4 regions of the Desulfotomaculum defluvii genome follow, and region 1 is predicted to be linked to each of the others. Evidence: riboswitches for the same ligand, from Rfam matches in the RefSeq annotation. Region 1 holds a riboswitch; each other region holds the start of a gene.
The links. Region 1 has a riboswitch for cyclic di-GMP ahead of ACYQ03_RS02995 (HD domain-containing phosphohydrolase). Riboswitches for the same ligand answer to the same signal wherever they lie in the genome.
Positions count from the first base shown of each region.

Region 2: it holds a riboswitch for cyclic di-GMP, as region 1 does, so the genes downstream of both, ACYQ03_RS17440 (GspE/PulE family protein) here and ACYQ03_RS02995 (HD domain-containing phosphohydrolase) in region 1, are expected to answer to the same signal.
Region 3: it holds a riboswitch for cyclic di-GMP, as region 1 does, so the genes downstream of both, ACYQ03_RS08985 (response regulator) here and ACYQ03_RS02995 (HD domain-containing phosphohydrolase) in region 1, are expected to answer to the same signal.
Region 4: it holds a riboswitch for cyclic di-GMP, as region 1 does, so the genes downstream of both, ACYQ03_RS05030 (methyl-accepting chemotaxis protein) here and ACYQ03_RS02995 (HD domain-containing phosphohydrolase) in region 1, are expected to answer to the same signal.

Region 1 is NZ_BAAHYV010000006.1:51,813-54,016, reverse strand. It holds gene ACYQ03_RS02995 (HD domain-containing phosphohydrolase) at 1-1,253, opposite strand, end outside; cyclic di-GMP riboswitch class I at 1,558-1,642, opposite strand; gene rlmH (23S rRNA (pseudouridine(1915)-N(3))-methyltransferase RlmH) at 1,761-2,204, opposite strand, start outside.
Region 2 is NZ_BAAHYV010000008.1:416,078-418,281, reverse strand. It holds gene ACYQ03_RS17440 (GspE/PulE family protein) at 1-1,111, opposite strand, end outside; cyclic di-GMP riboswitch class I at 1,186-1,271, opposite strand; gene ACYQ03_RS17435 (TldD/PmbA family protein) at 1,397-2,204, opposite strand, start outside.
Region 3 is NZ_BAAHYV010000007.1:394,071-396,274, forward strand. It holds gene ACYQ03_RS08980 (DUF5714 domain-containing protein) at 1-98, shown strand, start outside; gene ACYQ03_RS08985 (response regulator) at 394-783, opposite strand; cyclic di-GMP riboswitch class I at 861-946, opposite strand; gene ACYQ03_RS08990 (permease) at 1,162-2,166, opposite strand.
Region 4 is NZ_BAAHYV010000006.1:478,852-481,055, reverse strand. It holds gene ACYQ03_RS05035 (Crp/Fnr family transcriptional regulator) at 1-396, shown strand, start outside; cyclic di-GMP riboswitch class I at 789-875, shown strand; gene ACYQ03_RS05030 (methyl-accepting chemotaxis protein) at 1,140-1,607, shown strand; gene ACYQ03_RS05025 (chemotaxis protein CheW) at 1,626-2,039, shown strand.

The DNA.
Region 1 (2,204 bases):
AAAGGTTGAGAAATGTACTTACTCATTTGGCGAGATTTCTTATAAAGAAAGAAAAAGAAAACCATATAGAACAACACTAGCCCACCTATCATCATGGTACCAACCTTATTTAGGTCTGCACTCAGTTGATTGGCCGGAGCATAAATTTTTTGCTCAGGAGCAAGGATTAAAAGTTTCCAATTGGTTTCGGGAACGGTGGACCATGAAACCAGGTATTGTTTACCCCTAAGTTTCACGTTTGTTAGTCCAGTTGCTTTACTATTAACTTCATCACTAAATTTATTGAGCTCTGGGTGTTGACTTAAGCGGAAGGTCTCAGATTTTGTCATATCTCTCTTGACAGTCTCAGTATAATGATGGTTCGTTAGTTCTTTAAGGTTAAAATCCTCTTCTCCCTGTTTAGGTAAAGCAAGAATTTTACCTTCTTGGCTCAGGAGTATACCATAACCCTGCCAAGGGATTTGTAGGGTTAAAATACGGTTAATAATAGTATCTACCGTTATGTCTATGCCGACAACACCCTCCAAATAGTTCCCTTTGTATACCGGAGCTATACAAGAGGTCATCCAACCGTGTCCCGCTGGGTCTAGATAGACCTCTGTCCATTTAATCTTTTTATCTGGGTTATTTTGAAGGTCTGCCTGATAATAAAAGTTATAGGTTGGTATATTCATTTTAGGGGGATATTGCTTGAGTACTTCAAAATAGGGGTAGATAACGTTTAATGAGTCAAAGGAGTTAAAGTATAAAGAATCAACTAATTTTTCTGTGTGCAGGATATCCTTCATTAATGGCTCTAATGTTAATAGTTTAGCAACCTTTTGCCTCTCTAGTTCCCCCACCGTAACATATCCAGAATAGTAAACTGCAACCCCACCGGAAGTTTTATCCCTAGTGGTATAATAGGCTCCAGATTTATCATAGGCCAGCCTCTTGGCATCTTCTTTGCTTAAACTAGCAGGTTTTGCTAAAGCTATGGCGGTTTGTCTTTGATAGAATTCTGTTAGGTGTTGAACCCTGATCATCTGCTGCTCAATGATATCTGCTTGTTGTTGAGAAATATCTTTCAGTTCATTCCTCGCAGTTTCTCTGATTACTATGATATTCTCTTGTTTACTCCAGACACTTGAGTAAAAATAAATTCCTACAAAAACAAGTTCAACCATAAGTAAGGGAATCAAAGCAGTCCTTAGGAATGATCTCCATATCCATTTAAAAAGAGGCACTGGGTCAGCCTTATGCTTGTCTACCATGTACATCCTCCCCAGATCTAGTTCATAATCTCAGGACTTATTATAATAATTCTAATTGGAGTTAATGTAGTACTTAGGTAGTGATAAACACATAGGTAACTGGAAATACAGTTGATAACTAGTTAGTGCAATTCTAATAGAGCAAGTCAAAATTTTATCATAATATTTAAAAAATGTTAAACAAAAATCCAGATAATTATTTTTAGAGCATCTAGAAGAATAAAAGCTTAACACTCAACTTATAGTTTTTAATACTAAAAAGGATACTACCTTAGATTACCTTTTAGATAGTATCCTTTTCTTATTTGGTAACCCGGCGATCATAACCCTCACGGTTTTACACCCATGGTTTCACGTCCTTATCTTTCGATAAGTTATCCTTGGAATAATGTACCTTAGTAAGCTTATCATTTTTCGAACATATATTCAACAAACCCCTGGGAAAATTGAAATCCAAACCAATAATTTTCTAAGCCGCCAAAATAAAGATGCCGGATTTTTTCGCCGTTATTTATGGTATGGTTCATTGTGTATTATCTTAAACCAACGGTAGATCTGTTCCATTAACAACAGTCTTACTAATTGGTGGGGAAAGGTAAGGTTAGATAAGGATAGGAGGAGGTTAGCCCGTTGGACAAGTGTCGGGGCCAGACCGATGGAGCCTCCGATGATAAAGGTTATGTCGCTTTTGCCGGAGATAGCTAAGTCTTGGATTTTTCTGGCCATTTCTTCGGAGGACAGCATTTTACCCTTTAGGTCCAAAATAATTAAAAAGGTATCTGGTCGTAACTTTTTTAATAATTTGTCTGCCTCCTTCTGGCGGATTTTTTCTTCAAGGGCCTGGGAGGCATTATCCGGGCAGGGTTCATCAGCCACTTCTATTATCTCAACCTTGGCGAAGGGTGTCATACGCTTAGTGTATTCTTTAATTCCTTCTACCAGATATTTCTC
Region 2 (2,204 bases), on a different contig from region 1:
GAAGGCCCAAAGCAAAGGTAAGACCTGCCTGGGGATTAACTTGAATTTGATTAACTCCTTCAATACGATATTCAACAGGGTCTTCAATGGTAATAACATTTTTACCGACCCGATCCACCCCAGTTAGGCTGGCATATAGGGTAGTACTTTTTCCACTTCCGGTGGGACCTGTAACTAATATAAAACCATAAGGTAAATTAATAACCTCACGGTATTTTTCAAGAATTTCTTTAGCTATGCCCAGTTCCCCCAGGGTAATCATCCTGGCGGAGCCATCCAACAGGCGCATGGTCAATCTTTCACCATAGGCTGTGGGTAAGGTAGCCACACGAATATCAATGGGTCTCCCTTCGATTTTCAGGGACATCCGTCCATCCTGGGGCAACCTACGATCGGCAATATCCATATTGGCCATAACCTTAATCCGAGATACCAAGGAAGCGTGCATCTTTACCGGCGGTTCCATGATATCATGCAAGACGCCATCAATTCTAAAGCGCACCCTCATACGTTGTTCGTATCTCTCTATGTGAACATCACTGGCCTTGGCGGCCACAGCCTGGGATAAAATCATATTGGCCAACTGGACAGCTGGTTTCTGATCGTCATCTATAGTGGCTGTTATTTCTTCAATCTGCTGTGTTTCTTCTTCAACTTTGTTGAATTCCATAGCTTCTCGGCTATACTTTTCAAAGGCCACTTCCAGTTCACTATCAGGAGAAAATACCGGCATAATTTCAAAACCTGTTAAAGCACGCAAATTATCAACGGCTACAATATCCGTAGGTTTTTGCATCGCCACCAATAGCTTACCTTCACTAAAGCCAATGGGAAATGCTTTATAGCGTTTCATTACTTCAATAGATACGGTGGCAACAGCGGCGGGGTCTATGGTGTGATTTTCAAGCGAAACAAAGGGAACCCCCGCTTGCTTCGCAATAATTCGAGCTATATCGTCCTCCGAACAATACCCCAACTGGACCAAAGTCTTACCCAGAACACCAGCACCTGGGTTTTGTTTTTGATAGTCTAGGGCTTCTTCCAGTTGTTTTTGACTAATAATACCTTCATTAACTAACCAGGTTCCTAAAAAACTACGGGTAAATTTCATAACCTTCCCCCAATATATTAATACAAAAAAAACGAAACCAATCGTAATAAAACTTAGGTTTCGTTTTTTAAGCCTAAGGCAACCCGGCTACCATAGACTTAATGTCTTTAGGCCCGAAGCTTTGCGTCCTTCCCTTTCAGGAAGTATGCCTCAAATATTCTACATATTGGTTAATGATATTCTACTTTTCTTATAAATATCCTGTTGAATTAAATAATCTAAATATAAAAATATCTAAAAATAATTTAAATGCAAAAAATAGGACGACCATAGCCGTCCTATTTTTTAGATTCTTCTAATCTTTCCAGAGCATTTTTCTAACTGCCTGCTCAATTGTTGAGTATCATCGCCGTGGGCGGTACCCCCCACTACCAGTTCTTTGATGGCCATGGTAGGTTGGGCATCGGAAACCGGCGCCCCTTGGCCATCCTTACCACAGGTACCAATAGTAAAGCCCAGATCGGACCCAACCCTTTCCACCATACGTAATACTTCAGGACCATTGCCCGTAAGGGTCGCGCCGCGGACCATTTGGCTAATTTGACCATCCTTAATCAAATAACCCTCAGCTACATCAAAGACAAAATCTCCGGTTGTGGTGTTCACCTGACCACCGCCCATTTTTTTGACCAACAAACCACTTTTATAGTCTTTAATTATTTTTTCTGGATCCTCTTTGCCAGAGGCAATGTAGGTATTGGCCATACGAGGTATTGGCTTGTGCTGGTAGGATTCCCGGCGCCCATGTCCATTGGACTCCCGACCTTCCTTGGTGGCTGTCAAATGGTCATAAAGGTAGTCTGTTAGGATACCATTTTCGATAAGTGTAACCTTACGGGATGGTACCCCTTCATCATCAAAACGGTAGGAACCGTAACGATTGTCTAAGGTGGCGTCATCCACCACCGTTACCAATTCACTGGCCACCTGCTGACCCTTCTTGTTGGTGTAAACCGACAGTTCCCTTTGTTCCAAATCGGCTTCCAGTCCATGACCGCAGGCCTCGTGAACCATGGTGCCACCGGCTTCTCCAGCCATTACCACAGGCATTTTACCAGAGGGGGCAGGTACAGCACTAAGCATATTGACTGCC
Region 3 (2,204 bases), on a different contig from region 1:
AAATTGCCCTACCCTGTACTATGGAGTTGGTCTGCGGTGATAGCAAACGGCATCCGCACGGCTGTAGAAAAGAAGGATGCCAATATTATCAGGATTAAGAAAGGACATATCCTATTTAATTCTTCCAGTATTAGGTATAATAATCAGTTGTCGGATTTTCAAAAGTCTGCTAAGATGCCCCGGATAGTTTATATGGGGCTGTTCAATTGGTTGAAGTAAGATATGAAAGCTTTGAGCGTATGCTTCCTATAACATAAAAAAACACACGTATAACATATTCCGTAATCAGATTTACGAGCTATGCTCTACATGTGTCGTTTTTATGTTTGTTTAAAACCTTCCTTTATACCCCGTCATTATAAGTAACGATAAAAAAATATATATTATTAGCATTTAGGCTCTTTGAATTGCCGAGGTATCTTCTACCACTTCTCTAAGCAGCCTTGAAAAATTTAGAGGCCAACAAAGTATTGAATTGCACCCGGTGTTGAAGACTTTATAAACCGTTTGTTTATAGGCTTTTTTAGTAATAAAGATTATTTTAATTCCGGGATATTTCCTATTCAAAATACTTGAATACTTGAGACTCTGATTTAGTGAGATATTATCAGTCATACCAGCTCCAAAGATAACTACAGTCGGCTTTTTATCAATAAGTATCCTGTGCCCTTCAGCCAATGACCTTGCCATGTCCACTTTAAGATTGCAATTTGATAAAGCTACTGATATAGAAAGACTGTGAAAATCATCATCATCAATTAAAAGGATTGAGCTTATTCTCATAACCCTATTCCCCTTCCCTAGAAATAAAAAATCCCAAAGGAAGGCCAGGGAATCTTAAGGAACCTATTTTTCCTTTTCCTGGCAACCCGGCTATCTTAGCAACTAATACCTTAGACCCGTGGCTTTGCGTCCTTAGCTTTCACTAAGTTTGCCTTTTTCAGATTATAAAAACTTTTGGGACTCTAAGTATATATATATCAGTCCTATGTTATAGAGTTAACAGGAAATAAGTCATATTTATGCAGGGCTATGGTCCTGTTTGGGAATGGAGTTTACCAGGAGGAATATTGGAGAGTTCCAATAAATTGGAGAACATAGATTGTTTAACATAAAAATAACCACGACTTCCCAGTCGTGGTTATTTCAGTTTTGAGTGTATTATACTAGCAGATGGCCAAAGGCGTTAAAGGTATAGCCGATGATGAGGATGCCAATGGTTACAACCCCAAAAAATACGGCTAGAAGCTTTGTTTTGACTACCTTTTTAAGCAGAATCATCGAAGGAAGGGATAAGGCGGTTACTGCCATCATGAATGATAAAGCGGTTCCTATTCCAACTCCTTTCAAAACGAGGGCTTCGGCAATGGGCAGTGTACCAAAGATATCGGCGTACATTGGCACACCTACTATTGTTGCCAAGAGCACGGAATACCATTTATCCTGTCCTAGTACCGCACTGATGATATGATCCGGTATCCAGTTATGGATGGCGGCTCCAATCCCCACCCCAATTAGAATATAGAGCCATACTCTTTTAACAATGTCTTTCACTTGGCTTTTTGAAAATTCCAATCTGGCACGAGTTGTTAATTCCTCTTCCTCAACCTCAGCTATTTGATTGCCGAAAACAAAGGATTCAACATATTCCTCCATCTTGGCTTTACTGATAACGGTGCCCCCTACTACAGCAAGTATCAGTCCAACGACCACGTAGGCAATGGCAATCTTCCAATTAAAGATGCTGGCGAGCAACAGGACAGATGCCAAGTCCACCAGCGGGGAAGAAATTAAAAAGGAGAAAGTCACGCCAATCGGAAGCCCGGCACTGGTAAAGCCGATAAAAAGCGGAATGGAAGAGCAGGAACAAAAGGGGGTAACAGTGCCTAATAAAGCGGCCAGCGTATTGGCTGTAATCCCATTGAATCTTCCTAGTATTTTACGGGTCCTTTCGGGTGGAAAGAAACTTTGGATATAGGAAATTGCAAAAATAAGTACAGATAGAAGGATAAATATTTTGATCACATCATAGATGAAAAAATGAATACTGCCGCCCAAACGTCCTTGAATGCTTAATCCAAATACCTGTTCCACTAAGGTCTTGACTAGGTTGGAGAGCCACTCCATCTTTAGCAGATGACTATTTAACCAGTCAAATATAAACATGAAATCATCCCCTTAACTTTTCTTTGAGCCGACAAATA
Region 4 (2,204 bases), 430 kb from region 1:
ACTGATTGTGAAATCTATGTATTCCCTAAAGAAGTGGTATTACAAGAAATAATTGCGAAACACCCCGATCTTACCATATCTATTATCCAAATGTTATCAAGGAAAGTTCATATTTTATCAACACAAGTAGAAGATTTCACATTCAACAAACCAATCGTACGTGTGGCCAAACTAGTCTACCTGCTGCACCAAGGACATAATCTTACAGATAAAAAAGGTACCCCAATGATTCCCCTTACACAGGAAGACATAGGGGGTGTTTTAGGAATGCACCGGGTTACTGTAAACCAAGCACTAAAACGTTTAAAGGAATTACATGCATTAGAAGATCACACGCGTCATGTTATAGTAAAAGATCTAGATATATTGAAAGGAATATTTAGCAAAATAGACTAAGATAGGTTGTAGCTTCTTAAATGCTTAAAGGTACATGGAGTCAGGGCTGCAAATATTGCATTTTTTTATAAATAATGCAATATTTGCAGCCCTGATTCCGTATTATGAATTGGTAAGACCTATGCTGAAGAAAAAACACCCTGTTTGAGGACTTTGCTGAAGAATAGCTTGGACTGTACAAGGATGCTTTATAATATGGGAATTAATTTCAGTGGAGAACTATAACTGATTATCATATTTTCTTTCTGGTCAGTTGTTCACACATCACACGTAATAGGAACAGACTAAAATTCTAAGATCCTAACTAATAAAATTAACATCTTTTTCGTAAATTGCAAATACTCGTAAAATAATGTATTATTAGCTTATTATTTATCATAATTTGTCAAAAAATATAGAAACGGCAAACTTAACGAAAGTTAGGGACGCAAAGCCTTGGGTCTAAGCCTATTAATAGGTATGATTGCCAGGTTGCCTATACATATGGTGTTTTTACAGTGTAAAGGTAATTGTGTCTTGGTTTGCCCTTCAAATACAAATTTGATGGTTTTTTTTATGATATTACCAACCCCACACATCTCTTTATCCTGATTTTAGATCCAAATCCTGTTCTCAAAAGTTTTTCCATTCAGTTATCTATCGGGGTCAAACCTCCGCATAAAACAACGAACTAATCTTGCTCTAAATATAGATTTAGGTGTTTTGTAAAAATTAAAGGTCATATTCAATTTTTATCATAGCCAGTGACCAGCAGGGATCATGAAAGTTTATTTTGTAATAAAAATCAAAAGATCAGAGCAGAGGTTTCACAAAACCAACACCTATTAAATAAAGAAATAGAAAATGTACAGTCTCTTTCAGCTCAAATTAATGAAGTACTGGCTTTTATTAAACAGATAGCCGATGAAACTAAAATGCTAGGTCTGAATGCAGCAATTGAGGCAGCACGCTCAGGCGAAGCAGGTCGAGGTTTTGAAGTTGTAGCCCAAGAGATTAGAAAACTATCTGATGAATCTAAGCAAACAGTTATAAGAATACGAGATTTAACAACTAACATACAAAAGTCAGTTCATAAAACACTGGAATCTTCCAGCTCTACTTTAAGCACTACCGAACAACAAGCAGCTGCAGTTCAAGAGGTAAATGCAAGCGTTGAAGAAATAATGGCACTATCCGAGCAACTTAGTAAACTATCTAATGATGAATTATAAAAGGATGGTGTTTCAATAATGGCCAGAACTAAAGCTGTAATATTTGAGATTAGTAATATTAAGTACGGAATAGACATAATGTCCTCCCAAGAAATTATTAAGCTTCAAAAAATAACTCCTATTGCTGGCACATCTGGTGTTATTGAAGGGGTTATCAGTTTAAGAGAAAAGGTTATTCCCGTGGTAAGATTAGGACGGTATTTAGGTTTACCAGAAGGTGAATTTACTGAAGACACTAGAATAATTATTTCTGATGTCAGTAATCGTAAGTATGGCTTAATAGTTGATAACGTATGTGAAGTAGAGGATTTCCAGGATGATGAAATACAACAGGTAGAACTAAAGGTTGGAAGTAATCAATATATTAAAGGTATCGTTAAAAAAGGTGAAGAGTTATGGTTAATCTTAGACATTGACAAATTTAGTTTTTAGTTAAATGGTTATTAAACAAAGCCAAGCGGTCGGAAAGATCTCTTGGCTTTTAATTTTGAAGATACCTAGTTAGTACCAAGCACATTAGATTCAACAACTCCCCCTTTGTGTCTTTCAGAAAACTATATTAAGTTCTGATAATATGCTAGTTTGCCTTATTTTAGA